3 regions of the Chryseobacterium sp. MEBOG06 genome follow, and region 1 is predicted to be linked to each of the others. Evidence: riboswitches for the same ligand, from Rfam matches in the RefSeq annotation. Region 1 holds a riboswitch; each other region holds the start of a gene.
The links. Region 1 has a riboswitch for cobalamin ahead of metE (5-methyltetrahydropteroyltriglutamate--homocysteine S-methyltransferase). Riboswitches for the same ligand answer to the same signal wherever they lie in the genome.
Positions count from the first base shown of each region.

Region 2: linked by a shared signal. The riboswitch ahead of LF887_RS17340 (acyl-CoA thioesterase) and the one ahead of metE (5-methyltetrahydropteroyltriglutamate--homocysteine S-methyltransferase) in region 1 are both predicted to bind cobalamin.
Region 3: linked by a shared signal. The riboswitch ahead of LF887_RS06535 (T9SS type A sorting domain-containing protein) and the one ahead of metE (5-methyltetrahydropteroyltriglutamate--homocysteine S-methyltransferase) in region 1 are both predicted to bind cobalamin.

Region 1 covers NZ_CP084580.1:2,011,141-2,021,835, forward strand. The annotation lists gene LF887_RS09235 (bifunctional 2-methylcitrate dehydratase/aconitate hydratase) at 1-751, shown strand, start outside; gene LF887_RS09240 (CoA-acylating methylmalonate-semialdehyde dehydrogenase) at 886-2,382, shown strand; gene LF887_RS09245 (acyl-CoA dehydrogenase family protein) at 2,473-3,633, shown strand; gene LF887_RS09250 (enoyl-CoA hydratase/isomerase family protein) at 3,765-4,841, shown strand; gene LF887_RS09255 (four helix bundle protein) at 4,946-5,263, opposite strand; gene mmsB (3-hydroxyisobutyrate dehydrogenase) at 5,445-6,329, shown strand; gene LF887_RS09265 (enoyl-CoA hydratase/isomerase family protein) at 6,433-7,215, shown strand; gene LF887_RS09270 (Lrp/AsnC family transcriptional regulator) at 7,353-7,814, opposite strand; cobalamin riboswitch at 8,008-8,194, shown strand; gene metE (5-methyltetrahydropteroyltriglutamate--homocysteine S-methyltransferase) at 8,373-10,676, shown strand.
Region 2 covers NZ_CP084580.1:3,776,615-3,787,309, reverse strand. The annotation lists gene LF887_RS17355 (XAC2610-related protein) at 1-692, shown strand, start outside; gene LF887_RS17350 (HD domain-containing protein) at 694-1,284, shown strand; gene LF887_RS17345 (DUF4932 domain-containing protein) at 1,352-2,725, opposite strand; gene LF887_RS17340 (acyl-CoA thioesterase) at 2,893-3,276, opposite strand; cobalamin riboswitch at 3,393-3,573, opposite strand; gene LF887_RS17335 (hypothetical protein) at 3,608-4,408, opposite strand; gene LF887_RS17330 (GEVED domain-containing protein) at 4,581-5,666, shown strand; gene LF887_RS17325 (hypothetical protein) at 5,784-5,972, opposite strand; gene LF887_RS17320 (endonuclease MutS2) at 6,203-8,350, opposite strand; gene LF887_RS17315 (hypothetical protein) at 8,413-8,622, shown strand; gene LF887_RS17310 (GNAT family N-acetyltransferase) at 8,724-9,236, shown strand; gene LF887_RS17305 (uracil-DNA glycosylase) at 9,315-9,956, shown strand; gene LF887_RS17300 (hypothetical protein) at 9,943-10,452, opposite strand; gene LF887_RS17295 (DUF456 domain-containing protein) at 10,469-10,695, opposite strand, start outside.
Region 3 covers NZ_CP084580.1:1,396,849-1,407,543, reverse strand. The annotation lists gene folP (dihydropteroate synthase) at 1-505, opposite strand, end outside; gene LF887_RS06565 (DUF1599 domain-containing protein) at 789-1,355, shown strand; gene LF887_RS06560 (BT_3928 family protein) at 1,357-2,466, shown strand; gene LF887_RS06555 (TerB family tellurite resistance protein) at 2,576-2,926, shown strand; gene LF887_RS06550 (hypothetical protein) at 2,951-3,355, shown strand; gene tpiA (triose-phosphate isomerase) at 3,368-4,126, shown strand; gene LF887_RS06540 (esterase-like activity of phytase family protein) at 4,285-5,547, opposite strand; cobalamin riboswitch at 5,807-5,999, shown strand; gene LF887_RS06535 (T9SS type A sorting domain-containing protein) at 6,062-7,165, shown strand; cobalamin riboswitch at 7,469-7,659, shown strand; gene LF887_RS06530 (T9SS type A sorting domain-containing protein) at 7,762-9,042, shown strand; gene LF887_RS06525 (T9SS type A sorting domain-containing protein) at 9,050-10,174, shown strand; gene clpP (ATP-dependent Clp endopeptidase proteolytic subunit ClpP) at 10,283-10,695, opposite strand, start outside.

The DNA of each region.
Region 1 (10,695 bases):
TCTTGCCTTGATCGCTAAAACAGGTGAAATGGGATATCCATCTGTTTTAACAGCAAAAACATGGGGATTCTATGATGTTTCTTTCAAAGGAAATGAGTTTAAATTTCAGAGAGACTACAGTTCTTATGTGATGGAAAATGTACTCTTCAAAATTTCTTTCCCTGCAGAATTTCATTCACAGACAGCAGTAGAAGCAGCAATGACATTACACAAAAAATTAAAAGACCTTGGAAAAACAACAGATGATATTAAAAAACTTACAATACGTACTCACGAAGCTGCTATAAGAATTATTGATAAAAAAGGACCATTAAACAATCCTGCAGACCGTGACCACTGTATCCAATACATGGTTGCCGTTCCATTGATTTACGGCAGACTCACTGCGGCAGACTATGAAGATAATATTGCTTCAGATCCCGGAATTGATATTCTTCGTGATAAAATTGAATGCGTAGAAGATGTTCAGTTTACAACAGATTACCATGATCCGGAAAAACGCTCCATTGCCAATGCGATGACTATAGAATTGAACGATGGGACTATCCTGGATGAAATTGTAGTAGAATATCCTATTGGCCACAAGCGTAGAAGAGAAGAAGGTATTCCTGAGCTGATCAAAAAATATAAAGTCAATCTCGCCCGTATCTTCCCTGAAAAACAACAGAGAACAATTCTTGAAAATTCCTTGGAATATGATGTACTGATCAACCTTGATGTCAATGAATTTGTTGATCTTTTAGTAATTTAAAAATGAAAGGATAAGAGTTGAAAATTGAAAATGAAAAGTTATTAAACATATAGAGGTTGAGGTGTTATTGCATTTCCCATTCTCCATTTTTCAATTTCCATTTTCAACTCTCTATTCTCCACTAAAAAAAATCTATGTCACAAAAAATAAAAATATTAGTTAATGGAAATTTTACAGAAAGTACAACTAAAAACTATCTTCCTGTAGAAAATCCTGCTTCACAGGAAATTCTGGCGGAAGTTCCTCTTACAGAACTATCCGAAATAGATGAAGCTATTGAAGCGGCAAAAGAAGCTTTCAAAACATGGAAAGAAGTAGCCACTCCCGAAAGAGCAAGGCTGTTTCTGAAGTACCAGCAGCTCCTAAAGGAAAACCAAAAAGAAATTGCCGAAATTCTGTCCAGAGAAAACGGAAAAACCTTTGCTGATGCTATGGGAGACGTATGGCGCGGAATAGAAGTGGTGGAACATGCCTGTAATATTCCAACTCTGATGATGGGGGAGACCGTAGAAAATGTAGCACGAGGAGTTGATACATACAGTTATATACAGCCTCTTGGAGTTTGTGCGGGAATTACACCTTTCAACTTTCCTGCAATGATTCCTTTGTGGATGTTTCCTATGGCCATTGCCTGTGGTAATGCATTTATCTTAAAGCCTTCAGAGCAGACTCCTATGACCTCCATGAAAATGGCAGAGCTGTTTTTAGAGGCAGGATTCCCCAAAGGAGTCCTGAATATTGTTCACGGTTCAAAAGATCAGGTTAACCATATCTTAAACCATCCTGACATCAGGGCTATTTCGTTTGTGGGTTCTGTTCCGGTTGCTGAACATGTTTACCGTACAGGAACAGACAATCTGAAAAGAGTTCAGGCTTTTGGAGGAGCAAAAAATCATATGGTGGTAATGCCCGATGCCAATAAAGGGCAGGTGATCAATAACCTTGTAGGAGCTTCCTGTGGTGCAGCTGGTCAGCGTTGTATGGCAATCAGTGTTGCTGTATTGGTAGGTGAGGCTCAGAATTGGGTAGAAGATATTAAAACGGCTTTAGGAACCATCAAACCTGGAGTATGGTCTGATGAATCTGCAGCTTTCGGCCCATTGATTAATCAGCAATCTAAAGAAAAAGTTCTGAGATTAATTAAAAGTGCATACGATCAGGGAGCTGAAGTATTATTAGACGGAAGCAACTGTAAAGTAGAAGGGTATGAGAAAGGCTATTTTGTAGGACCAACCTTATTTAATAATGTATCCGTTGATATGGATATCTACAAAGAAGAAATTTTCGGACCTGCATTATTATTGCTAAAGGCGGAAACTTTAGATGAAGCAATCAGGATCATTAATGAAAATCCTTACGGAAACGGAACTTCGATCTTTACCAACTCCGGAGCCGCTGCCAGAAAATTCCAGCACGAGATTGAGGTAGGACAGATTGGAGTGAATCTTTCTATTCCTGTACCATTGCCGTTTTTTTCTTTCACAGGATGGAGGAAATCATTCTTCGGCGACTTACATTCCTACGGGAAACAGGGCGTTCGTTTCTATACTGAAACCAAGACTATTACTGCCCGCTGGTTTGAAGAAGACGTACCGGGAGGTCATGTGAATATGACAATAAATCTTAAATAGTGAAAAATTGAAAGTTGAGAATTGAAAATGATTTTCATTCTCTGCCAATAATTTTCAATTCTCAATTAAAACAATTTTTAATTAAAGGAAATGGAGTTTAACCTAAGTCAAGACCAACTGGCATTCCAGGATGCAGCTAGAAAATTTGCTGAAAAAGAGCTGTTTCCCTATGCCTCTGAGTGGGATGCCCAAAAGAAATTTCCCAGAGAAGCTATCGCTAAAGCAGGAGAGCTGGGATTCTGCGGAGTTTATACAAGTGAGGAAGCCGGAGGATTGGGACTATCACGATTGGATGCTGCCATTATATTTGAAGAATTGGCTGCTGCCTGTCCTTCAACCACAGCCTATATTACCATACATAATATGGTTTCATGGATGGTGGATGAATTTGGGAATGAAGAGATTCGCAAAGAATTGTGTCCGGATCTGGCATCAGGTAAACTATTGGGTTCTTACTGCCTTACCGAACCGGGCTCAGGCTCAGATGCGGCAGGACTGAAAACTACAGCCGTAAAAAACGGAAGTCAATACGTTATTAACGGAACCAAAGCGTTTATTTCTGGAGCCGGAGAAAGCGATATACTTATTGTGATGGCCCGTACAGGTGCATCAGGCACGAAAGGAATCAGTGCTTTTGCTGTACCTTCTGATACTAAAGGAATCAGCTTTGGAGAAAAAGAAAAAAAACTGGGTTGGAATACTCAGCCAACTCGTTTTGTATTTTTAGACGATGTTGAGGTAGACGAAAAATATCTTTTAGGTAAATTAGGCGAAGGATTTAAAATTGCACTGAAAGGGTTGGACGGAGGCCGTATCAATATAGGAACCTGCTCTGTAGGTGCAGCTCAGGGCGCTGTTAATCAGGCTCAGCGTTATATGCATGAAAGGCAGCAATTCGGGAAGTCTTTGGCTCAGTTTCAGTCGCTTCAGTTTAAAATTGCGGATATGGCCACAGAACTGGTTGCAGCCCGCCAAATGGTACAACTGGCAGCATTTAAGCTTGATTCCAAAGACGTTAATGCTACAACCTATTGTGCAATGGCCAAAAGGCTGGCTACTGATATGAGTTTTAATATTTGTAATGAAGCCCTTCAGATCTTAGGAGGCTATGGATGTACACAGGATTTTCCGGTAGAAAGATTAATGCGTGATGCCAGAGTACATCAGGTTGTAGAAGGAACCAATGAAATTATGAAACTGGTCATCTCAAGAAAAATTCTTGAAGAAGGAGCTACTTTGCAGATAAGATAATTAATGAATTGAAAAATGAGGAAAATTAATAATAGGGAATTAAAAATTGATAATGGTTTTATAATTCATCAGAAATATTACTCCTTCAGATATTCATTCTCAGTTTTCAATTAAAAAAATCAACTTAAAAAATGGGTTTAATAGTAACAGAAATAAAAAATAAAGTCGGAATCATCACCCTTAATTCTGAGAAAACGCTCAATTCGCTGTCATTAGAAATGATAGAAGAACTGAAAGTTGTTTTGGATGATTGGAAAATATCTGATGAGGTGAATTGTATATTCCTTCAGGGTGCAGGTGAAAAGGCATTCTGTGCGGGAGGAGATGTCAGAAAGCTGTATGATGCCATTATTGTACAGCGTTCTATTGATGATACTGAAGTTCCTCAGGATTGTTTCGATTTTTTCTCAAAAGAATATAAGTTGGATTATTCTGTTCATACCTATCCGAAACCTGTCATCGTTTGGGGACACGGAATTGTAATGGGTGGGGGAATTGGTTTAATGGTCGGAGCATCACACAGGATTGTGACTGAAAGAAGTAAACTGGCCATGCCGGAAATTACAATCGGGTTATATCCTGACGTAGGCGGAACCTGGTTTTTGAATAAAATGCCTTCCGCCTATGGATTCTATCTTGGGTTGACAGGGGCAAGGCTGGATGGTGCCGACTGCAAATTCTTAGGATTAGCAGATTACTATATAGAATCTTCTTCAAAAGAAACAATTCTAAAAGATCTTCTACAGACAGAATGGAATGGATCTTATCATAAAACAGTTTCTGATATTCTGGAAAATATTTCAAAAGATATCATCATTCCTGAATCACAGGCGTCAGCACATCAGTCGTTTATTCAGCAATTCGAAGGCTTGAAATCTTTGGAAGAATTCAGGGAAATAATAATTAATCAAGAAGATAAAGACGACTGGATCAATAATGGTCTGGAAAGTTTCGAAGCCGGATCTCCAAGCTCTGCTCATATTATTTTCAGGCAGCTGAAAGAAGGTAAAACGTTAAGTCTGGAAGAAGTTTTCCAGTCTGAACTGAATCTTTCATGCCAATGCTGCATACACCCGGATTTTGCAGAAGGCGTAAGAGCTTTATTAGTAGATAAAGATAGGTCTCCGAAATGGCACCCGGCAACACTGGACGAAATCACTGAAGAATGGATAGACTCGTATTTTTATGAGTTGAAAATTGAAAATTGAGAATGAAAAATTAATAATGGAAAATTAAAAATTGGTAGTTGGGAACAGGAAATGAATGTTTGAAAATAAATAATTTTTTCTAATTAATTCTCAATTTCAATTTTTTACATTTTCAATTTAATTTTAGTCGTTTTTACAATAGATACAAGAAGTTTAACCATTTCTTCAGCTTGTGGAAATACAGAATTATAAATAGAAATGTCAATGATACTGCTGTCTTTTAATAATTGTATCCAATATAGAGTTTCATTAGCTTCTTTGAGGGAAATACTCATTTTATGGAGAAAATCTCTGGTACTCTGTGCGTGTTCTGCTTCACGTATCAAAGCACCAACAGCAGTCCCTGAACGCAGAAGTTGTTTAGATAAAACAAACTCTCTTTTTTCAGAAGACAAATGTTGATATACTTTGATAATTTGCAAACCAAAGACATAAGATTTTTTTAAACGACATTTTCTTTCATTAACTCAATTTACATAGAATTTTCTAAATAATTAAAAAAGTGTATTTCATTCTTTATAATGTGGTAATCATTTAAAATATTCAATTAGTGATTATAAATTAGTGATTTTCAATTTTTAACTCTCAATTTTTAATTAAAAAATGTCAAATATAGCATTCATAGGATTAGGAAACATGGGTGGGCCGATGGCGGTAAACCTGATGAAAAACGGTCATAACGTTATTGGTTTTGATCTTTCGGAAACGGCATTAGAAACCCTGCAGGCAGCTGGAGGAAAAATTGCTGGATCTGCTTTGGCCGCTGGCGGAGAAGCAGATGTGGTGATATCTATGCTGCCTTCCGGAAAGCACGTTGCAGAATTGTATTCTGAAGAATTTATAAATAATCTGAAACCTAATACATTACTGATTGACAGTAGTACCATTGATGCGGTAACTGCCCGTTCTGTGGCAGAACTTGCCGTTTCAAAAGGCTGTAGAATGATTGATGCTCCCGTTTCAGGTGGAACAGCCGGAGCTCAGGCAGGTACGTTAACCTTTATCGTAGGAGGTAAACAGGAGGATTATGAAAAAGCAAGGCCAATACTTAAATGTATGGGACAGAACATATTCCATGCCGGGGAATCCGGGGCTGGACAGGTTGCGAAGATCTGTAATAATATGCTGCTGGCGATTCATATGATTGGTACATCCGAGGCGATTAATCTCGGAGTGAGACATGGTCTTAATCCTCAGATATTAAGTGAAATTATGCAAAAAAGTTCAGGGAAAAACTGGTCTTTAGAGGTGTATAATCCTTATCCGGGAGTAATGGAAAATGCACCTGCTTCCAGAAATTATTCCGGAGGCTTTGCGGTAGACCTTATGGCAAAAGACCTTGGATTGGCTGCTGAAGCAGGATTAGAATCAAAAACATCAACACCTCTCGGCAATACAGCCCTGAATTTATACAGAATGTGGAGCGAAGCCGGAAAAGGAAAAACAGATTTTTCCAGTATTATTCAGTTTCTGAACGCAGAGCTTTAATAGTTGAGAATTGAAAATTAAAAATTAAAAATGGAATGTCATCTCGACTTCTTTATAACTTTCAATTTTCAACTGCTCAAAGATCAATTAAAAAATTAAAAAAGTGAATTTCGAAACATTATTATACCAGCAGGACGGTCATATCGGGACTTTGACCATTAACAGACCACAGGCATTAAATGCCTTGAATGAAAACGTTTTAAAAGAATTGAAATCATTTGCCGATGAAATAAAAACAGATAAAAATATACGGGCGCTGATCATTACCGGATCAGGTGACAAAGCATTTGTGGCAGGAGCGGATATCAAAGCAATGCAGGGAATGAGCCCAAAAGAAGCTGAAGATTTCTCAATAGCTGCTCAGAATGCTTTTAATGCTGTTGAAACCTTGCCATTTGCAGTAATTGCTGCTGTAAATGGATTTGCATTAGGAGGAGGATGTGAATTAGCATTGTCCTGTGACATTATTCTGGCCAGCGGAAAAGCTAAATTCGGACTGCCTGAAGTAACTCTAGGATTATTGCCATGCTTTGGCGGAACCCAGCGCTTACCCAGGGCCATCGGATTATATAAGGCTAGAGAAATGGTTTTCTCCGGAGAATTTTATTCTGCAGACACCTGTAAAGAATTTGGATTTGTGAATCATGTTTTTGCTCCGGAAGACCTTTTGAATGAAGCTCAGAAACTTGCAGAAACAATTGCTTCCAGAGGTCCGGTGGCTGTAGCCAAAGCAAAACAGTCTTTAAATACAGGTTTTGAACTGCATATCAAAGATGGATTACAACAGGAAGCCGCCTTATTTGGAGAATTATTCACTACAGAAGATCACAACGAAGGTATCGGAGCGTTCATAGAGAAGCGCAGCCCGGAGTTTAAAGGAAACTAGACATAGTGAGTTAAAAATGAAAAAATTAAGAGTTGAGAATTGAAAATAAAAAGTGAAAAATTGTACCCTCAAGCAAGTAAAAGGTGTAAAATTGATGTCATGATTAATTTTTAATTCTCCATTCTTAAAATTTTCAATTAAATCGTTATTCCATGGTTGTTCTTAACTTCAGCCATTACAAAAGTGCTGTGGGTACTTCCAATGGAATCTACAGATCCCAGTTTATTAAATACAAAATCCTGGTAATGTTTCATATCACGGACCTGAACTTTCAGCAGGAAATCAAAGTCTCCGGAAATGTTGTAGCATTCAGCCACTTCCTCAATCTCCAGAATTTCTTTTACAAAATCATAACCCACAGACCTGTCATGGATTTTTAATTTGATCTGGCAAAAAACTGTAAACCCCCGATTGAGCTTTTCAGCATCCAGAACTGCGGCATATCTTTTAACATATCCTTCCTGTTCGAGCCTTTTTACTCTTTCAAAAACAGGAGAAGTAGACAGGTTAACTTCTTTGGCCAGTTCTTTAACTGTCAGTTTTGCGTTTTTTTGAAGCAGTCTGAGTAACTGTACATCTTTATCATCAAGTTCTTCCACAGAATATTATTCTTTTAAATTATAAAAACAGTTAAAGATAAGGAATTTTATGCTTTTATAAATTGTTTTAAAAGTTTAATTTGCTTAATTATTCATTGTTTATTGTTGTTTTATTCTGTATTGCTAATTTTACACAAAATTAAAAACTTTACTGGTGACGGTTGTTACTGGTAAAAATCAGTTCTTTATAGATACTTCATCAAACAGGAAAGGTTTTACTTAAGGTAGATTAATAGGGAATCGTGTGGAAATCACGAGCTGTCGCGCAACTGTAAGTAACATATCAAAAGTTTCTGTCCTTGCATATCCACTGCCAAAAGCGGGAAGGATGACGGAAACTGTTACAAGTCAGGAGACCTGCCTTTACTGAATTGACAATGCTTTCGCGGTCTGAAGCTTTTGGGTCATACAGATGATATATCGGACTATGCATTTTCTTATGAAAGAGGAGGTGTGTTATTCTGTATGTCATTGTTTTCCAAAATCTTATTTATCCGTTAAAGTGTTGCGAAGCATTTCAGAGAGCTTTACATTAAGTCTAATTAAAAAGTTTAAAAAATGCAAACACACATTCTGGGCTACCCGCGTATTGGTGGTAAAAGAGAACTCAAAAAAGCCTGCGAGCAATATTGGTCAGGTAAGATCCTTTTAGAAGAACTTCTTACTACAGGAAGGAATATCTGTACCCAAAACTGGAATATCCAGAAAGACGCAGGAATAGATTTAATTCCTTGTAATGATTTTTCATACTATGATCAGGTATTGGATATGAGCCTTGTTGTAGGGGCAATTCCGAGACGTTATCATGAAGTGGTGCTTAAAAAAAACAATTCTGAACTGGACCTTTACTTTGCAATGGCAAGAGGATATCAGAAAGACGGATTGGATATCACCGCGATGGAGATGACCAAATGGTTTGATACCAATTATCATTATATCGTACCTGAATTTTACAAAAACCAGCAGTTTAAGCTGAGCTCAGATAAGATTTTCAATGAATTTGCAGGAGCAAAGCAGGCAGGAATAAGTGCAAAGCCAGTCATTATAGGACTTGTTTCTTACCTTCTTTTAGGAAAAGAAAAAGAAGAAGGATTTGATAAGCTGGATCTGGCAGGAAATCTACTTTCGGTTTATACAGAGATTTTAACCAAACTTCAGGAGCAGGGTGCTGAATGGATTCAGTTTGATGAACCTTTTCTGGCTTTGGACTTAACGGATAAGGCAAAAGAAACCTATCAATATATTTATTCTGAAATAAGAAAACGTTTCCCGAAACTGAAATTTATTGTGGCTACTTATTTCGAAGGATTGAAGAATAATTTGTCTCTTGCCGTCTCACTTCCTGTAAATGTATTACACACAGATCTTGTAAGAAATCCTGAGCAGCTGGAAGATATTCTCAACGTAATTCCGGAAAGTTTAAGCCTGTCATTAGGACTTGTTGACGGAAGAAATATCTGGAAAAATGACTATGAAAAATCGTTGTCTTTCATCAGGAAAGCTGTTGAAAAGCTTGGTTCCGAAAGAGTTTTTATAGCACCATCATGCTCATTACTTCATTCACCATGTGACTTGGATTTTGAAACGAATCTTAATCCCGAAATTAAAAACTGGCTGGCTTTTTCAAAACAAAAGGTGAAAGAAGTAGTAAGTCTGAAGGAAATTGCATCCGGAACAGAAAATGAAAATATCCTTGCTGAGTTTGAAGAAAACAAAAAAGCCATTGAAAACAGAAAAACATCTTCTCTTATTCATAATAATGAGGTGAAACAGAGAACTAATGCGGTGACTGAAGAAGATGCTCAAAGAAAAAATATATTCAAAATCCGTAAAGAAAAACAGCAGAAGGCATTACAGCTTCCTTTATTTCCGACAACAACCATCGGCTCATTTCCCCAGACCACAGAAGTAAGAAGCTGGAGAGCTAAATTTAAAAAAGGAGAACTTACAGCTGAACAATATGATACTTTACTGAAAGAAGAAACCCAAAGAACCATCCGCTGGCAGGAAGAAATAGGAATAGATGTACTGGTACATGGAGAATTTGAGCGAAACGATATGGTGGAATATTTTGGAGAACAGCTTGAAGGATTTACATTCACTAAAAACGGCTGGGTACAGAGCTACGGAAGCCGTTGTGTAAAACCGCCAGTGATCTTTGGTGACGTTTCAAGACCAGATCCGATGACTGTATATTGGTCTCAGTATGCACAGTCGCAGACTGAGAAATGGGTAAAAGGAATGTTGACAGGTCCGGTTACGATTCTGCAATGGTCTTTTGTACGTGATGATCAGCCTCGCTCTGAGACTTGCAAACAGATTGCTCTGGCGATCCGTGATGAAGTAGTGGATCTTGAAAGAGCAGGAATAAGAATTATTCAGATTGATGAACCTGCAATCCGGGAAGGGCTTCCTTTAAGGAAAACAGATTGGCGAAATTATCTTAAATGGGCGGTAGAAGCCTTCAGAATTTCGGCAAGTGGAGTAGAAGATGCTACCCAGATTCATACCCATATGTGCTATTCTGAGTTCAATGATATTATTGAAAATATTGCAGATATGGATGCTGATGTGATTACCATAGAATGTTCCCGTTCTCAGATGGAGCTTTTAAATGCTTTTGCAGACTTTAAGTATCCAAACGAAATTGGACCCGGAGTTTATGATATCCATTCACCAAGAATTCCTTCCAAAGAAGAAATGATTGAACTCCTGAGAAAAGCTCAGAATGTAATTCCTGCCAATCAGCTTTGGGTAAATCCGGACTGCGGATTGAAAACTAGACACTGGGAAGAAACAGAAAAAGCCTTAATAGCAATGGTGGCCGCAGCTAAAGAAGCTTCAGTAGAATATGCACTTTAAAAAACCTTAGATAATTAGA
Region 2 (10,695 bases), 1.8 Mb from region 1:
TTTTGAATCATTACAGAAATTTATCTGCTTTTCTTCTATTGGGGCCCTTATGTTTCGGTCAATATCAATTTGAAGTAAAAAATGTATCAAAGAATTATAATGCGATTATCCATATGGAGAATTGTGTTGATGATCGGTGTAAAGACAGAGGAACTGTAGAACTCTTCGATAACAAAAACAGCAAAATTCAGACGTTTGTTTCCGATGATCTCATTTTCGATTTAAATCCTGATCAAAAAGCGGTTCCTGGAAAAATGATTCAGCTAAGCACTGATCAAAGTCCGGTAATTATGGAAGATTTTAATTTTGACGGTACCGAAGATATAGCAGTAAGAAATGGGAGCATGGGTAACTATAGCGGAGCTTCTTATGATGTATACGTATTCAACATTACCAAAATGGGTTTTGTAAAGAGTAAAGAACTTACTGAACTTGGATCTGGTTATCTGGGCCTGTTTGAAACGGATGCTAAACGCAAACGGCTAATTGCTACAGGGAAATCAGGCTGCTGCAGGATTTTTGTCACAGAATTTGCGGTGATTCCCAATAAAGGATTAGATAAAGTATTGGAAAGAGAAGAAGATATGACAGAAGAAGGCCAAATAAAAGTTACCACCAGTGAAAAAGTAAAAAATAAATGGATTACCAAAACGAAGGTATATCCTTCAGATGAATATAATAAAGAAAAGTAAGATGAAGATACAGAAAGAGATCGATTTTATCCTGGCAGTGGATGCTTTGAAGAATGTACAGAGAAGAAATTATAATGCAGATGACTCCCGGAGAGAGAATACGGCGGAACACTCCTGGCAGATTGTTATTTTGGCACAGATCCTTTATCCATATGCAAAAAACCGTGAAGACATTGATCTGCTGAGAGTGATAAGAATGCTTTCTATTCATGATCTTGTGGAGATTGAAGCAGGTGATACGTTCCTTTTTGATGAAGCAGGGATGGTGGGTAAGTTTGATAGAGAAAAGATTTCCGCACAAAATATCTTCGGAATTCTGGATGAGCCTTTGCGTACAGACTTCTTTAATCTATGGCTTGAGTTTGAAGAGGAAAAAACTCCCGATGCCATTTTTGCATGTGCTATCGACAGAATTATGCCATTTATCTTAAATTCATATACTTCAGGAAAAAGCTGGACAGAAGCGGGTGTTACAGAAAAGCAGATCAGAAATATGCTTGAAAATGCGATCACCAGAGCATCAGATGAAATGGGAGAGGCTTTTGAATTATTGCTGAACCAAAATCTGGAAACTGAAAAGGTATTGAAATAATTTAAAAAAGGAAAAGACACTGTTCATTGGCTGAGCAGTGTCTTTTTACAGATGATCTGTGGAATTTTTATTGAGTCAGTAATAAGAAATTGTCAGGATTTAATAAAATCCCTTTTTGGGAATAAAATCCGGACATACTGTTGTATACATAAAATCTCAGTTCGAAATTCTTATAAGAAGTATCAAGTTTAAACTTTACTTCTTTCCCATCTTTAGACCAAACCGGATTTTTAACGACAATAATAGTATTGCTGGTTTGTTTTTTATCTATGTATTCGAATAATCTCAACTGGAGGGTAGATGTTTTTTTCATAGGCTCTGTGAATCGTAAAACCATATTGTTTAGATCCGCTTTTTCAAAGTCGCTGTTGTTGGCATCTAAAACAGAAGGCTGGGAGATTTTTGGTCCTATTTTCTTTGTCCACTGTAACAATGGAGTATATAATTTTTCCAGACTCTTATTTTTTTTATAAAGCTCTATCACTTTCTCAGAAAATAAATTCTGAGCAATAAACCCACGTCGGATATTGACTTTGTGATAGATCGTAGAGAGACTGTCAGTTTTTTCTTTCGGGAATTTTTCTCTGATAAATAAGTCGTAAACAGCCCATGTCATATATTCATTGAATGAGCTTATACCAGGATATCCTGATTTTTTATCCCAATTGTTCAAGTTGAAGGCCGCTGTTATTTCCTTTGAATATTGATCTGAGATAGGGTTAACATAGCCATGATCAATTTCTGAAAATACAGTATGATTATCAAGAATTCTTCGTGCAATGTTATTTTTTAAATTTCCACGGATAAGATCTTCTCCGATATCAGGAAAATCAACGGTTAATGAACTATTGATATCTCTATGACAATTTTGTCCACCTACTAAAGGAGAGATTGCTATGACATAGTTTTTGGTATTTTCAGCGGTTACTTTGCCGACAATTTTGTCCAAAAAAGCATAGGTATCATTGATGTAATAATACTCTTTATAATTGTTGATTAAGGTATTGTAAAACTGTTGATGGTCTTTAAAAAAAGCCCTGTAATTCGACTTTTTTACAAAATCATTTATTAATTCAATATTTTCATCTACTTCTTTTGGTCCAAATGAATTGAAAGGATAGTCTCTTTTGAGTATTCCTTTTTCGTCAAATGAAAAAGCATAAAAATCAGTTCGGAAACCCAGAAATTTCTTCCAATCACTTCGCGAGTAATTTACTTTTTGTAACAACGGGTGATCTTTTACGGGCTTAAAATAAGTCATGATCTCATCATAATACGGAGGAATCTTCTGAACATCATAAGGATCTGTTTGGCCATATTCTGTAAGTGCTAAAATAATATTTCCCAATTCGTAACTTTCCGGAAGTTCAATTTTGACATTTTTTTGTGCTGCTATGGAAACAGAAAGGATAAGGGCGATGATTAAGATAAGTTTTTTCATTGAATAAGGTTCTTCGTTTTTAGTAGCAGAAAAACATTTTTTTATTTTTTTCCTGGGTTGGCTAAATTAAGTAAAAAAACAAACGAATTCACTGAATTTTTTGGTGATGATATTGTAAGGTAAAAAAGTTTCGGGCGGCCAAAGGCCGCCCGAAACTTTTTTATGAATTATAGAATCTGAATTGGTTTTTTGAATTCGTCAATTGCTACAAATGTAAAATCACCAACGATTGCTTTTTCTCTTTCATAAGAATACATCTGTTCTGTGTAGATCTCAACATTTACCTTCATACTCGTTTTTCCAACATAGGAAACTCTTCCGATCAGCTCTACAATAGTTCCTGCCGGGATAGGTTTCTTAAAATCGATCTTGTCACTGCTTACCGTTACCACTCTTTTTCTTGCAAAACGTGTTGCTGTGATAAAAGCTACTTCATCCATCAACTGCATGGCAGTACCTCCGAAAAGGGTATCATAATGATTGGTTGTGTTTGGGAAAACCGCTTTAAAGATTCTGGTTTCGGATGTTTCAATTCTTTCTTCTGTCGTCATATTTCATTATTAATTAAAGCGAAATGAAATCGTATCAAAACAACAGAATAATGACAGGAACCCTTGGAAATTCCCGAAACAATCCATCAGATCAATAAAACTTCATATCGCGAAAGTTTTTTGTTTAAGAAATAGGCAGGTCTCCTGACTTGTAACATCTTTTATCTCCTTCCCATGCCCCGCACAGTGGATCTTTGATAAAGATTACAGTTACTTACAGTTGCGCGACAGTCCGTGATTTTCACACGGTTCCCTTTTAATTTGCGGTTAGGCAAAACCAGTTTCTATGATGAATAAGTATTACACTTTTTCGGGTGCAAAAATAATGAATTTATTCCGGATTATGATAAATAATCTGACTGATTACTCTTCCCTTCTTAATGGTCCAAAGGGTTGTATATCTGTTTTCTCCTGTACCATTGATCATATAAAGGAAAATATTGTCAGTGTCAAGAGAAGTTACTCCTACATTATCAAAATCCATTGTGGGCTGGAACATATTTTTGATAGCTTCTCTTACAAAAACAGAGCCTCTTCCGGGTTGCTGTACTCTGATAGACTTTATCTCCGTCATTCCTTCAGGGAGATCATTCCCAATTCCCCATGGCTTTACTTTATCTATGGTAAGGAGTTTCCCATCTGCATCTTTTTCCTTTTTACGGTAACCAGCATTGGAAGGATAAACATCAATGACTACTTTACTTCTTTGAGCGGTAGGGATTTTCGGATCAGAATTGTCCGTGAAGATAAGGGATCTTCCGTTTTTAGATTTAGAGGGAGTATAAGCCGGAAGCTGATCAATGTAAGCAATACGTTCCTTATTTACCATTCCTTCTTTATCCAACGTTTCATAACGTACAAATGGCTTGTCATCATCCTGTTTTTCAGGATATTTGATCCAGATCCATTCGGTTTCTCCTGGAGCAGGTTTTACATAAACAAACACATCCCCTTTGCGCATACGTATTTTATCTACAATTTTTCTGTAATTGTCTTTATGCACCCTTACGTTGGCGTATCCTTCTTCAGCTTTTACAACGCCGAAAGGAACTTTATTCTGACCTTTAACGAAGGCTAGAGAAAAAATACTAAAAGCGGACAGATAAAATGCTTTGTTTATGAAAGTCATCATGAAAATTTTTTGATCCTTCAAATATATAAATTAAATACTTTTCGACAGATAATTATATTGCCGTAATGCCTGTAAGTTCTACATTTTTAAAAATATAATAATTTGTGGTTAAAATATGACACAGTTATTGAATTTTATATTAATTTTCATTCTGATTTTAAAACTAATAACTATGACCAAAAAACTACTTTTTTGCTCCTTCCTATTATTGGGAGCTTTTTCATTGTATCAATCTAAAAATTCTACAGCAACATCGGTTACTAAAAAAGCATTTACAATTCCTATAAATGTTGTTGTTTCTAACATTTCTACTACTTCAGCAACGGTAATGTGGGATCCGATTGCAGGGGCTACAAGCTTTGCAGTGAGGTTTAGGCCAGTTGGTCCTAATCTATGGAGCAGTATATCAGTATTTAATACAAATGGGTATACATTTACAGACCTTCAGCCTTGTACAGCTTATGAAGTGCAGATTATAGATGTTGCTTCGGGGGATATTTCAACTTCAGTAATTTTTTACACCTCTCTGAATTATTGCATTTCTGCATCTACAGACTCCAATATAATGCATATTTCCAACGTTACGGTAACTTCTACAGGAGTGACAAATCCAATGATCAGCAATTCAGGACCTTCTAATTACACAGATTACAGAACAGATCCAGGCCGTAGAGTCAAGTTCTTTGCAGGAAGTCCGGCAAATAAACTTTCGGTAACCAATACGTGGACCGGCACCGCTGGCCCTATAACGGTAAATGCATGGATTGATATTAATGGAAATGGAGTCTTTGAAGCTGTGGAAAAAGTAATGAATGCTAATGTCAGTTCCGCAATACCGGTGGTATCTACATTCCCTATCCCAGGGTATCCTACCATACCAAGCGCTCTTATTGGCGGATGCGGTGTAACGATGCGTGTTATTTCCAGCCAGACATTCCCAACTGGTGCCTGTGGAACATTTACCTATGGAGAAGTGGAAGATTACGGTGTAGATTTTTTAGATCCTTTTCTCGCAGTAAAAGAACCTGGACAATCTGCTAAACCTGAAATTTATCCAAATCCGGCATCTGACATTTTAAATGTCTCTGGAATTTCGGAAGCAGCCGATTTTGAAATTTATAATGCTGTAGGACAAAAAGCAGGAGAAGGGAAAACTTCAGATCATAAAGTAAAACTTCAGCGTTTGCCCCAAGGAGTTTATTTTATCCAGTTAAAAGATAAAGAAAATATAACACGCTTTAAATTTATTAAGAAGTAACTCTAAAATATTTTATAGCCCAAGTACAAGATCTATTTATGAATGTATGAGGATAAAATAATATAGGCGGTCTCAAAAATGTGGCAGCCTGTATTTATGTGTAGTATAGAAGGAATTCTAAGATTCTGTACGATGTCGGCAAGGTTCATAGACTGTTTCGATATCATTTTTAAGGAAATAAGAAAATATTCCATAGAAAAGTAAGATGATCAGGAAGAAGATCCCTGTAATATAAAATGCACTTGCAAAGCCATAGCTGATTGAAACTCCGCTTCCGAAACCCATTTCGATTTTATTATTTCCCATTCCTTCCATTTTTGACTGGAAAGTCCGGTAAAAAGATAAAAAGGAAGCCAGCCCTACCACGGAAAAGACCATAGGATACAGATACTTTTTTCTAATACTTTTTATCAGCTGACGGTTAAAATTAGAAAAAATATTACATAACCCTATAAAAAAGAGAGAGTACATTAAAGTACCCTCTCTGTATTATTCGCTTAAAGTTAGTTTTTAGATTAATTCATTCTAAAAACTAATTAAATTCTTTCAAGTTCATCAGCATCAATCGTTGTTTTGAAAGTTCCGTAATTAACAATTACCTTGTTTCGGGAGATTTTTTCAATAGTTCCCACACTGGTACTTCCTGTAATACGGACACGCTGGCCAATTTTCATCCAGACAGCACGGTCGCTTTTGCGCTGTTCTTCCAGTTTTTCATTCGTTTCAGCAATCTTCTCAATGACTTCCTCCTTCTTCAGCTGTTGGGTAATCTTTCTTTTTACTACCTGAAGGCGTTTCGTTTCATCCTTATCACTATCCAGTTTTCTAAACTTTTCCTGCTCTAAAAGCTTTACAAAGTCTTTCACTACATCCTTTCTGGATTTTCCTTTTGTATAGCTTTCAATGAAGGCTTCAATTTTGTTTCCAAACTGAAGTTTACGGTGCTCCTCCTCATACAGTTTCTGAAAATTGAATAACTTCTGCTGAAGCTGATCATTCAGCTTCTGAAGATTATCACGTTTGTCTTCTACAGATTCTTTTCTTTCTGCAAGATCAGATTTCAGTTTTTCAACTTCGAACTTTTCCTGTTGCAGCTTTACAATGGTTTTGTCCAGATTAACAATGTCGTGTTCTACTTTTTTCTTAGCAGAATGAATGATGAATCTCGGAATTTTATTCTTTTCCGCAACTTCAAAGGTGAATGAACTTCCTGCCTGACCCACTTCCAGTTTGTACATTGGCTCCAATGTTTCTTCATTAAAAAGCATTGCTGCATTCTGAGCATTCGGAAGCTGTTCTATAACCAGTTTAATATTGGTGTAGTGAGTGGTAATAATAGCAAAACTCTTTTTGTCATAGAAAAACTCCATGAAGCTTTCTGCCAAAGCACCCCCCAGTTCCGGATCAGAACCTGTCCCAAACTCATCAATAAGCAAAAGCGTATTGGCATCTGCCTCACGGATAATTCCTGACATTTTCTTCAGCCTTGAAGAATAAGTAGAAAGGTGGTTTTCTATGGATTGATTATCGCCAATATCCGTCATCATCTTTTCAAAGAAAAACATCTCAGATTTTGGATGAACAGGTACCAGAATTCCACTTTGAATCATTAGCTGCAGTAGCCCCACAGTCTTTAAAGTAATGGATTTTCCACCGGCATTCGGCCCGGAAATACAGATAATTCTATTATGTTCCGTTAATGCAAGACTCTGCGGGTGAATCGTTTTGTTCTCTACTTTATTTCTTAACCACAGTAACGGATGATAAGCATCCTTCAGTCTTAATGTCTTATGACGGTTTATTTTTGGAAGAATCCCATTCACTGAATCTGCAAATTTAGCTTTGGCTCTTGTAAGGTCAAGATCAAAAATATACATCTGATATCTCCAGAGCTGAGGTTGAAACTCTGCCAGTTCTGTAGTCAGTTTTCGGAGAACTCTGTCAATTTCTTTTTTCTCTTCCTCTTCATTTTCCCGTAGTTTGAAGTAATGCTTTACAACACTATCCGGTTGGATGTAAGTAATGGAACCTGTTTTTGAAATTCCTAACGTTCTTCCGGGAACTCTTTTCTTAAATCCTGATTTTACAGCCAGAACCCTTTGGTCATCAATGATGGATTCCCGTATATCATCCAAAAAGTCACTTTGTCCATACATGGTAAGCGCACGGTTGAAGTTTTCCTGAATTGCTTTTTTAGCAAGCTGGATCTCTGTCCGTAATCCTTTTAAGACCGGAGAAGCTTCATTTTTTACTTCACCAAAACGATTGAAAACTTTATCTACCTTATCAATGATCTCTTTTCTGAATTCCAGTACAGAAACGTCTTCCAGTAAGGTGGGGAAAGTTTCCGGCATGGTAGGAAAGAATTTTTGTAACCTTCCGATCTGTTCCGTGATGGTTTTTATTTTGATGAAAGCAATATTTTCCAGACGGTAATTCTCAATCAGCATCAGTTTCAGCTCACTTTCAATATCTTCATATTCATCAAACGGAATTGCATTTGAACTTTCAAAACTCGACAGATATTCTGATGTTTTTTTTAAGGAAAGTTCTGCCTCGTCTATTTCCATCGGACGAAGTTGAAGAATTTTTTCTCTTGTTTTGGGAGAATACGCAAATGGGGATATTTCCGCGAGCAATTGCGGAAACTCTAATTCGTCTAAATCTTCTTTATCTATATACACACTGCAAATTTAGTGAGAATTTTGATTATTACGTATATTTGAGCGATTTACAAACGATATCCGTGAAACAAAGATCAATTATTCTTACTTTCCTGTCCTTAAAAGGCTATGTAAGGTCAAAAACCCTGGTACTGGAAAATAAGAGCGCCCACTTTAAAACTTTAGGGGTGAAGAGCAAAATAATCTTTGATCCCAGCCGGCAAAATGATGCTCCCGGAAAAGAAATAGTAAATAAGAACAATAAAAGTAATAGAACAGCAACAATTCTGTAATAAAAAACTCTTCTGTAAAATCATAGACTTTACTTATTAATTTAGAAAAAGAAAAAAGAAGGGAATGGTGGATTGATTACAGGGACTATAAAAATTATCAGATGAAACTGGAAACAGAACGATTAGTTTTAAAAGAAATTGATGAAAATCACATTGACGATATTTTGAAAATAAGGAGCAATGCGTACATCAACAAGTTTGTAAAAAGAAACTCGCCCCAAAATAATTATGATGCGCTGGAGTTTATTTTACACATTAAAAAAGAGACTTTAAATAAACAAATGATTTTTCTGGGAATCTCCTTTAAAGATCAAAGAAATCTTATTGGAACGATTGGTCTGTGGAAATTCTCAGAGGACAGGAAAACAGCAGAGATAGGTTACGAACTGTTACCGGATTATCATAAAAAAGGGATTATGTCTGAAGCGTTAAAATCTGTTTTGAAACATAGTTTTGATGAATTAAACTTAAAGGAGATTTTTGCTTGTACCGGTAAACACAATAAAGATTCTCAATCGTTGCTTTCTAGACACAATTTTGTCTTGGAAGAAGGAAGAAAAGATGAAAATAATATTGAAAATTTTATTTTTAGTTTAAGAAAAACAACATGCTGAAAGCCTTTAAAAGAAAACTGAAGATATTTAAAGTATAGTTTGCGCTTTTGTTTTAATATTAATTATTTTTGCATTATTATGACCTGGACAGAAATTTTAGCCCCTATCAAGAGTACGGAATATTTTAAAACACTTTGGGAAAAAGTGAAGAATGAATATGCAACAACGAAAGTTTTCCCTCCGAAAGATCAGATTTTCAGAGCGTTGGAACTTACATCCTTTGATGATATTGAAGTTGTGATTATCGGACAGGATCCTTATCATAATGACTTTCAGGCTAATGGATTGTGCTTTTCTGTTTCAGAACAGGTGACGGCACCTCCTTCATTAAAGAATATCTTCATCGAATTAAAGGATGATCTGGGAATAGCCCGTACTTCCAAAGAACTTGATGACTGGGGAAAGCAGGGAGTTCTGCTCCTAAATGCTACTTTGACGGTTCGTGCGCATTCACCCAACTCACATAAAGACCTTGGTTGGGAGAAATTCACCAATTTTATTATCAAAGAAATTTCTGACAAAAAAGAAAATGTAGTATTCGTATTATGGGGCGCTTTTGCACAGAAAAAAGCCGAACTCATTGATCCGGCTAAGCATTTTATTCTGAAATCGGCACACCCTTCACCATTCTCTGTTTATAGAGGTTTTTTTGGCAGCAAACCATTCTCAAAGATTAATGAGTACCTGGTTTCTAAAGGGAAGAAGCCTATTTCATGGTAGAATTAGAGGGCTTTTCAGCTTTTTTAATTGTAATTCCTATTTTATATTTTCCGTTCAGTGCTTGGGTGCCTTCTTCTGATTTAGGATAAGGGGCTACCTCCTGTAACGTAATTGTGTAACCATTGAAATTCGTGGATTGCTGATGGTTTTTTGCAGGATCATCCATAGTAGACAGGCTTAAAATGGCAGGTCGGGTAGAGGTTCCCATTACTTCAATTTGCGCAACAGCTATCCCTGCCCACATACAGTTGACTCCTTCCGGACAGCGGTTATCTTCTGAAATACCCTTAAAGGTAACATTCATCTGGTATTCTCTCAGAAATTTATTTTCACCCTCATTGAAATAAATAACCTGGTCTTTCTGATCTGGAAGGTTCGTAGGTTTTATAGATTTGGGCATTTCAGATAATTTTGTGTCAGCTTTTACTTTCTTTTGGGCATCGCATGCTGATAATGCAAATATGGCCAGACTGAATATAATGGCTTTATGGAACATAGTTTCTTATATTTAATTAAATGACGTTAAACATATTAAGTAATACTACCAAAAACATTGCCACTCCCACTACAAAACTGAATCCCGTTCCATAGATAAATCCTATTAACGCTCCTTTGGTCGACTGGAGTGCTTTATTCATGTCCTTACTGTCATGAAGAAGCTCGCCAATAAAAACACCGGCAAACATGCCGATGAGAAAACCTAACGGGATAGGAATAAATATTCCAACAATAGTTCCAA
Region 3 (10,695 bases), 610 kb from region 1:
CAAGGGTGATGTCTTCAAACCGGATTTTATGATGCATGGTTTCGTAAGAAGGGTTGATATGCATAAGAATGTAAGGCAGCTTTGTTTCTGCCACTGTATCAAACATTTTATCGTCATACTGACCGCCAGAAATATCATTAATGATATCAATTCCCTCGTTAAATCCAAACTTTACGGTCTCAGCATAAAATGTATCAAGAGAAACCAATACGTCCGGAAATTCTTTTTTAATCTGAGAAATGATATTTCCAATCCTGCCGACCTCTTCTCCACTGCTCAGAAATTCTGCATTGGGACGTGTAGACTGGGGGCCAATATCGATAATTTCGGCACCGTCTTTCAATAATTTTTCCGCTTGTTTCAATGCTGAACTTTCATTATTGAACTTCCCCCCATCAGAAAAAGAATCGGGTGTAAGGTTGAGGATTCCCATAATCTTTGGAGTATCAAGCTGTATTAAACGGCCGTTGCAATTGAGAGAGTGAATTTGGGAGTTGGAAGACATAAATTGATAATTGATAATTGATCGTACAAAATTAAGAATTTGCGCTGTGTATTGGTATATTTATGTATGATGTATTTAAAATAGATTATTGAGGAAACTGGGCAAAGAGATATGAGATAAGAACTGCGTAAACAGTAATTCACAATTTTAAAATCTGGGAAGCTAACCCCGCATCTCAGAACTTATCGGTCATTACCTCTACAACCATAATCCTTTTAAACTCTCTGTTTTCAGCTTAAAAATTTAAAACCGAATTCGTATATTTGGAAGATTAAGAAAGTTTATGCTAAAAACGTCAGTACAATTCGAGAAAGTTATCAGTGAGTGTCGTGATCTTTTCGGTAAAAAGTTACAGGATTACGGTGCAGCCTGGAGGGTTTTAAGACCAAGTTCCATTACGGATCAGATTTACATTAAAGTCAATAGAATCCGTACGCTTCAGATGACCGATAAAAAGATGGTAGATGAGAGTGAGGAAGATGAATTTATCGCAATTGTCAACTATTCTATCATTGGGCTTATCCAGCTTGAAAAGGGGCTTTCCAATGATTTTAATGAAAATAAAGAAGAAATATTAAGTCTTTATGACAAGTATGCCCATGAAGCTAAGGCTTTAATGGAAAGAAAAAACCATGACTACGGTGAAGCATGGAGAGATATGAGAATTTCTTCGATCACTGATCTTATTTATCAAAAAGTATTAAGAACGAAGCAGATTGAAGACAATCAGGGGCAAACTATTGTTTCCGAAGGTCTTGATGCCAATTATTTTGACATGCTGAACTATGCTGTTTTCTGTCTGATTAAGTTCTCTGAAAAAGATAATCAATTCCAACCCAAAACTATTTAACATGATCAAAGGTTTATTACGCTTTATTATTGCTGTTATTTTTATCCTTTCCGGCTTTGTAAAAGCTGTGGATCTGGTGGGATTTTCTTTCAAAATGGAAGAATATTTCGCACCTCCTGTTTTCAATATGCCGTTTTTTGAAAAATTTGCACTGCTGTTTTCAATTATAGTGGTTGTACTGGAGCTTTTCCTGGGATTTATGCTTCTGCTGAAAATAAAGCTTAAATTTACCTTATCATTACTGATAGCCCTTTGTGTGTTCTTTGGGTTCCTTACCTTCTATTCTGCTTACTTCAATGTGGTAACAGACTGTGGATGCTTTGGTGATGCTATAAAGTTTACGCCTTGGCAGAGTTTCATTAAGGACGTTGTTCTTTTGGTGGGACTTATTATTTTGTTTGTTCTGTATAAAAAAGAATTTGTGGTAAGAGATGAGTATGGAGCTACCAGAAAAGAGTCTTCGAATAAGTTCAAATATTATATTTTAGGAGCTTTTTCATTGGTTATGATCTACATTATGGCTCAGGGAATTATGCATGAACCGCTTATTGATTTCCGTGATTATAAAATAGGGACGGATATTAAAGGAGAAAAAGAAAAAATAAACAAAAATCCTTCTGAATACAAGACTTTTTATTCTTTAAAAAATCAGAAAACAGGAGAAGTTGTGAAAGTAAACCAGGACGACTATATTAAGGAAACAAAATACTGGAAAGAAGGAACTCCATGGAAGATTGAAGAGGGGAAAAATGAATCTGTCCTGATCAAGGAAGGATATAAATCTGAGATCGTAAAATTCAAAATTGAAGATGCTTCAGGGATGGAGATTACAGAGGAGATCATCAATGCTCCAAAAGTAGTTTTGGTATTCTCCTATCATCCAAAAGAGGTGTCTGCTGATCTTCTGAAAAAAGTGGAAGCTAAAGTTAATGCTCAGAAAGGAGCTCTTATCTATGGTATTTCTACTGATCCGAATACTTTTAAAACAATTAAAAATGCAATGATGGATGGCACTGCCATCAAAACCATTGCAAGAAGCAATCCATTTGTACTCATCCTGGAAAAAGGGAAAATTATAGACAAACAGCCTGCAAAAGACTACGTTGAATAATTATAAATGAAAATTAATAATTGATAATTGAGGAAAGATCAAAGCAGGTACAGGATACTCAACTATCAACTATCAACTTTAAACACTAATCTTAAACATAAAACAGCTCATGCAAAAATCAAATAAATCTATCGCCGGCTACCACTTACTAATGATTCTTTCTTCTGTAGACGGAGAGTTTGCTCCTGAAGAAGGAATGCTTGTACAGCAATATCTGGCGGATGAATTTCCATTCCGAATGAACCTTGATAATGAACTTGAAACACTTGCTCTCTTACAACCTGAAGAATGGAAAGACCACTTTGAGTTTCATGGGAGATGCTTCCACGATGATTCTACAGAAAACGAGCGTATAAAATTTGCAAAGTTTGCCAAATCATTAATCAAAGCTGACCATAAAGTGACGGATGAGGAACATACATTTTATGTTCTGCTGAAAAACTTGTGGGGATTATCATAAATATCAATCTAACGTAAAAAAACCATGAAGAAATTATTTGTTTTATCTCTGTTGGCTATAACAGCAGGGTTAACAGCTCAAAAGAAAGAATATGATCCTAAAATAATGGGATGTTATAAAGGATCAGAAGTCAACCAGCAGGTTGAAGGGGTTTCAAAATACTGGGTATCATGCAGGCTGGAGAAAGGTAAAAGCATATTAATGTTTGTGGCCATTAATGAAGACGGCTCTGTGTCCCAGCAAACTGAAAATGGCAGCTGGTGGACCAAAGACGGTAAATATTATGAACTTCACAATGTAGATAAGGTTACAGATATTTATAACTATGAAGTATTGAATAATGGTGACGTTAAGTTTCACTCTATTAAACTGATGGGTAGCAAAGACAATACCTACATTTTTACTGATACGAAAATAAAAGAAGATTAAATAAAAATAATTATGAGAAGAAAGATAGTTGCAGGTAACTGGAAAATGAACAAGAATGTAATTGATGCTCAACAATTGATGATCCAATTACTAAGTTATAAAAACAACAATGCAACAAACTGTGAGGTTTGGATTGCTCCACCATCTTTATATTTAATGATGGCTAAAGACATCTTTGAAAAGGATGAAATCGGAGTATTTTCTCAGGATATGAGCGAGCATGAAAGTGGTGCTTATACGGGTGAAATTTCTGCGGATATGCTTGAATCTATCGATGCAACCGGATCATTGATCGGTCACTCTGAAAGAAGACAATACCACGGAGAAACTGATTCCCACTGCAACAAAAAAATCAAATTAGCATTGGATAAAGGTCTTACTCCTATCTACTGTAACGGAGAAACTCTTGATCAGAGAAAAGCGGGACAGCATCTTGAAGTAGTAAAAAACCAAACTGAAGTTGCTCTTTTCACCCTTTCTGCTGATGAAATCAAAAAGGTAGTAATCGCTTACGAACCTGTATGGGCTATCGGAACGGGAGAAACTGCGACTCCTGAGCAGGCTCAGGAAATCCATGCTCACATCAGAAATATTATTGCTTCCAAATATGGACAGGAAGTTGCTGATGAGGTTTCTATCCTTTATGGTGGTTCTGTAAAGCCGGACAATGCAAAGGAAATTTTCTCTCAACCTGATATTGACGGTGGTCTTATCGGAGGAGCAGCTTTAAAATTAGAAGATTTCTCTAAGATTATTGAGGGATTTAATTAATATTGAGAGGCTATGTTTTGGCTAAAGCCAATGGCATTATTTCTTTTATGTATTAAACGGGCTAAAGCCCGTTCCTATTGAAAGATTAAATACCTTAGAATCATACAAATAAAAACGGCGGAATCTTCGATTCCGCCGTTTTCTTTAAAAAAATCTAATTATTGAATATCGACTACATACATTGTTCCTTTGTCCACCTTTCCTGTTTTAGGCAGAATTTTTGCTTTGGGATTTCCATTTCCATCATCCACTACTCCGAAATCATCATCATTGAAAACAGCCAGTTTATTGTTTCCTAAGTAAACAATTCCCTCAAATTTATCATGCTCATACCCCAGTTTGGTAACCAGATTTACAGCTAATGATTTGGAAACGGCTTTTATTCCTGCGTTAGTTATTTCATCCCACGAACATTGTTCCAGGGCTTTACCATTCACTTTCATTCCGTCTACAGCTGAAATATCAGCTCCGTTGACATCACTAGCGTTAGCTAAATTGATTCTATACACTTTTTTAATCCCTCCCTGAGATCCAAAATTACCGTCTCTTTCGATGACTAAAAACTCTGTATTGCTCAATGCTGTGATATCACAAACTGAGTCGGAAGCTCCACCATCCTGTTTATATAAAAACTGTTTGGTCTGTCCTGTGGCAATATCAAAAGTCACAATCCTCGTTAAAGTTGTATTGGTTGCCAGCGTTTTACTTGGTACAAACATCATAGACTGTATAGTACCTACCAAAGTTTTACCATCGGGAGTAATGCATAGTCCTTCCATCCCTCTGTTTGCTCTTCTTTTGGCTAAAACGGCAGGCAGTTTCCTTGTTCCGGTGTTCACTCCTATCGGGCTTATTCTTTCCATCTCTACTCCATCAGCACTATAATGTACAATATGAGGCCCATATTCATCTGACACCCAGAATGTACCATCTGCTGCAGCTACAATGCTTTCACTATCCAATCCGTATTTATCTGTTCCTAAAACATTTCCGGAGGCATCGTAAGCCACTTCACCCGTACTGCCCATTCCTACAGGGTTCGGCAGTCCTGTAATAAGCTGTCCGGATGGATTTTTAAGCTTAATATATTTGATTACCTCTACGTTACCTTCGGCATTAATTTTAAAATGCATAATGGTAGGTGTAAAGCCAGGTGTCAGAAATTTTTTACCATTAAGGTAGTCCGTATTCGGGCCACGGTCTGTAATGACGTAAAACTCGCCTTTTCTGGTGGGGTGAGCAGCAGCTCCGGAGCCAAATCCTCCGTTGATGACGTCTACTCCACTGATTGTAGCTAATTTAGAAAAAGGAAATTCCTGAGGAAGCTTGGAATAATTAATATCCTGATTGTTTACAGGATCATCATCCTTACATGATGCCAGCGCTGTAAGCATCAAAGCAGATAATAGTAATTTTTTCATATTCTATTGTATGGCTGCGAAAGTATAAATTGATTATAAACTGATCTTGAATCTAATGATAATTGTAGTTTAACAATAGATCCTTCAAAATGAATTCAGTATAAACAATAAAAATTTTGATTTTAATTCTAAAAATCCAACGAACTCATATAATGGATTGTTAATTTAATAAAACAAGCTTTTAGAAAACTTATTTACCATGAAAAAACCTGTTAAAGCAAAGATAATTCACAAAACACGTCCTAAATATTTATATGATATATTTGCGGACTTTTAGGGTTGAACACTGTTCATTAATAGGGAATCAGGTGAGAATAAATATTCGAATCCTGAGCTGTACCCGCAACTGTAAACTATTCAACTTATAGCACATAATGCCACTGGATGAGAAGTCCGGGAAGGCGGCTAATAAGATGTAAGCCAGGAGACCTGCCTTAAAGTATCATCTTCAGACAAGAAATTATTTTTCCGTTGAAGGTAAGTTTCGGGAATAAAACTTTAATTTAATTATATCATGAGAAAAATCTATTTTTTTTTCTTACTGCTTATCATGCAGTCCATGTCGGCCCAATTTACAGAAAATGACATTAAATTCTGGATAGGAACCGGTTCCAAAAAAGCTTATTTCATTGCTGATTTTAATGATAACAATACTCCTACGTCTTATGCATGGGGATATCGTTTTGATTCTAATGACTTAACAATGGAAGACCTTATCAATGCTATTGCTAATGCAGAGCCTAAGATAGAGGTTGAAATTCCTTCCGGGTTTCTTTACAGTTTAAACTACAATCATCATACACCAAGTCTTGATGATTATTGGTCTACCTGGTCAGGATTAACCTCAGAAAATTTATCATTCAATAACGGAGTAAATAATGACCTTTTGATTGACGGAAAATGGTATGGAATCTCCTATGGTTTTGATCCGCCTTCCAAGCCTTCCGCTCCTGTCCCTGCCTACAGTTCAAAGTGGTACAGTTCTTCTCAGATTACCAACTGGATAGGAACCGGAAGTAATAAAAGTCTGGTAGTAATTGACTTTGGGACAGATAGCACAAACGGAAATGCTGACTCTTTTGTATTCGGAATTCAATATAACGGAACAATAACTGCGGAACAGGCTTTACAGTTAATTCAGTCACAGACTTCTTATTTCAGTTTTACATCTACCAGTAATCAGGTTTCCAGTCTTTCACTGAATAACTTCACCGGAAACCCTTCCGCACCAAACAGCTGGAAATTATATAAAGGAAATGACCTTTCAAGCTGGCAGGCAAAAACCAATTTATCTCAAATTCAGCTGAATAACAATGACTGGCTAGGTTTAAGTTTCGGACAAAGAAGACCAATTACTCCGGCAGAATCATTTTCTACATTGGGTGTTTCCAGCGTCAATAAGAAAAAATTCGGTATCTATCCTAATCCGGCAAGTGACTTCATTCAAATTGATAGTCCTGAGAATGTGAAGGAAGTGAATATCTATTCTGCTACAGGGCAGAAAGTATTAACTTCCCAAGCAACAAAGATTAATATCCGGTTTTTGAATTCAGGAGTTTATTTTGTTGAGGTAAAAACTTCTGCCAATTCAACCATTCATAAGATAGTAAAGAAATAGGAAAAAAATATTTTCCCGGCCACGACTGGTAACTTTTTTTAAATGCAGTGGTGTCAAAACACGAGACTTTCTCAATTTTTGAGAAGGTCTTTTTTCGTCACGGGATTCCATTTTAACGACCGAAATTGTAAAATGAATTCAATATAAACTATAAAGCTCCTAATTTTAATTCTGAAAAACCAACAATAAAGATAGATTACTTATCAATTTGATAAAATATCTTTTTGAATAATTTATTAAATTCCATAAAAGACTTGAAATCAGGTACAATTCACAAAAAAACATCTATTAATTTATATGATATATTTGCAGCGTTTTTAAGGTTGAACATTGTTCATTAATAGGGAATCAGGTGAGAATAAATATTCGAATCCTGAGCTGTTCCCGCAACTGTAAACTAATCTACTTATAGCCTTTAATACCACTGGATAAAAATCCGGGAAGGCGGCTATAAGATGTAAGCCAGGAGACCTGCCTTAAATTAATTTCAACTTTCGGGAATAAAAGTTTGTGAAAGAAAAATCTAAACAGATTTTTTCATGAATGTTTTGTCCTGTGGTGAGGTTTCGGGAATAAAACTTTAATTTAATTATATCATGAAGAAAATCTATTTTCTTATTCTTGCGTTTGTACTCTCTTTTGCAAATGCGCAAACTGAAGGGGTCCTGGTACTCAACGAAGGCGGTGCCGGAAGCAATAATGCTGAAATATCGCTGATCTCCAATCAATCGGTTGTGACCAACAACTATTTTAAAATCAATAACAATAATGCAACACTGGGCGATACCGCACAAGACATTAAAATTTTTGGTGACAAAATTTTTGTGGTTTTAAACATTTCCAACCAAATAAAGGTCATCAACAAATCTGACTTTTCTTTGATTACCACGATTTCAAACAACCTGGACAATCCAAGATACATTGCTTTTAGCGGAGACAAATTCTATGTAACCAACTGGGGAGGAACAGGTTCTGTCAATAATTATGTAGCGGTTTACAATCTCAACACGTATGCTCATGAAGCAAATATTGCTGTAGGGTCGGGACCTGAAAAAATTTACAGTAAAGACGATAAGCTTTATGTTTTATTAAAGGGAGGTTTTGGAATCAATCAGTATATGGATGTTATCAATACTTCTACCAATTCGGTTATCTCAGAAGTAAATGTAGGAGATTTTCCACACAGTATTTTTGAAAAAAACAACCTTCTTTACATCATGAGTTCCGGAAATCCTTATACTCCTAATTCTTTTGGAACTTTTACGGTTTACAATACAACAAGCCAAAGTATCGTTTCCAGCACAGCACTTCCTGCAGGGACAAAACCAGCTTATATGGATACAGACGGTACGAATATTTATTATATGAAAGATGCGTCAATTTATAAAACATCTATTGCCGCTCCTTCTTTTTCAACAAATGCAATTGCAAGTGCACCTATTCCTATAAATAGTTATGGTACGGCCTATGGGTTTAATATTGTTAATAATAAAATTTATGTTGCTGACCCTAAGGGATATGTTGCACCGGGAAAAATTTACACTTATGATTTGCAGGGAACCTTAGAAAATACTTTTACAGTGAGTCTGCTTCCTAATCAAATCATTGCTTATAATAGTGCATCACCATCTCTTTCTACAGCTGAAAATACAAAAGCTTCTAAATTGTCATTATATCCGAATCCTGCAAGTGACAAATTCTTTGTACAAGGTTTAAATACCGGAAATATTCAGATTTATGATACTGCCGGAAGAATGATCATCAACACGCAGTATACTCAAAACGGTATTGATGTAAGTACTCTATCTAAAGGCAATTATATTGTAAAAATCACAGATAAGAATAATAATTTCACTGAAAAACTAATCATTAAATAATTCTTCAATGCAAAAATTATTAAGTCTTTTATGTACACTTATTGTGGGACTGTGCCTTGCGCAGTTTACTGCAAATGATGTAAAATTTTTCGTGGGAACAGGTTCTCAAACTGCCTATTTTGTAGCAGATTTCAAAGATGGAACTGATGACCGATCTTACGTCTGGGGAGTAAGATTTAATCCGGGGCAGAATATAACCGGGCCTCAAATGCTTCAGATGATCAAAAGTGCAGAACCTGCTTTTGATTATATTTTAACGTTTAATAACGGATTTCTTGATAAGGTTAGTTTTAATGACCATTCTCAACAATCTACACCGGACTGGTGGAGTTTATGGCGTGGTAATGATACGAACAGCTGGTCTTCAGTAGGATGGATGAACAATGGAACGATATTAAACGGCCAGTGGTACGGTGCATCTTATGGATTCAGCAATCCTACAGCACAAGCACCTGCTACGCCAACTCCTGCATACAGTTCTTTATGGTACAATTCCTCTCAAATTACCAACTGGATTGGCACCGGATCTAATAAAAGCTTAGTTGTTATAGATTTCGGAACTGATAATTCTAATGGAAATGCTAATTCATTTGTCTTTGGAATTCAATACAATGGAACGATTACTGCTGAACAGGCTTTGCAGTTGATTCAGTCACAAGCTTCTTATTTTACCTTTACCTCAACCAACAACCAAATTTCCAGTCTTTCACTGAATAATCTCACTGGAAACACTTCCGGATCAAACAGCTGGAAATTGTATAAGGGAAATGATATCTCAAGCTGGCAGACACAGTCCGAACTTTCACAAATTCAATTAACCAATAACAAATGGCTTGGATTAAGTTTCGGACAAAGAAGACCTTTTACTCCTACTGAAGCATCTAATGCAACACTGGGTGTTTCTACTGTCAATAAGAAAATTTTAAGCATTTACCCTAATCCGGCAAGTGACTTCATTCAGATTGACAGTCCTGAAAATGTGAAGGAAGTAAATATCTATTCTGCATCGGGGCAGAAAGTAATGACAGCGCAGGCTACTAAGATTAATATTCAGTCTTTAAGTTCAGGGGTTTATTTTGTTGAGATTAAAACCTTAAACAATTCAGTACTCCATAAAATGGTTAAGAAATAGAAAAAAGAATATTTTTTCAACCCTAAATACACGATTTTTTTATTCATGTATCATGGTAAAACAAAAACGCACCCGGTTGGGTGCGTTTTTCATTTGATTTAAAATCAATTATTTTTTTTCTGTAGATCTCTGTAAAACCTCATCTACCATTCCGTAGCCTTTAGCCTCTTCAGATGTCATCCAGTAATCTCTGTCAGAAGATTTTTCAACCCACTCATAAGTTTGTCCAGAGTGGTGCCCGATAATTTCATAAAGCTCCTGCTTCAATTTCAACATCTCTCTAAGGTTGATTTCCATATCAGAAGCCACTCCCTGAGCCCCTCCTGAAGGCTGGTGAATCATGACTCTTGAATGCTTCAGCGCAGAACGCTTTCCTTTTTCACCTGCCACCAATAATACAGCTCCCATAGAAGCAGCCATACCGGTACAGATCGTTGCTACATCCGGCTTAATGATCTGCATGGTGTCATAAATACCTAAACCTGCATAAACACTACCCCCTGGAGAGTTGATGTAGATCT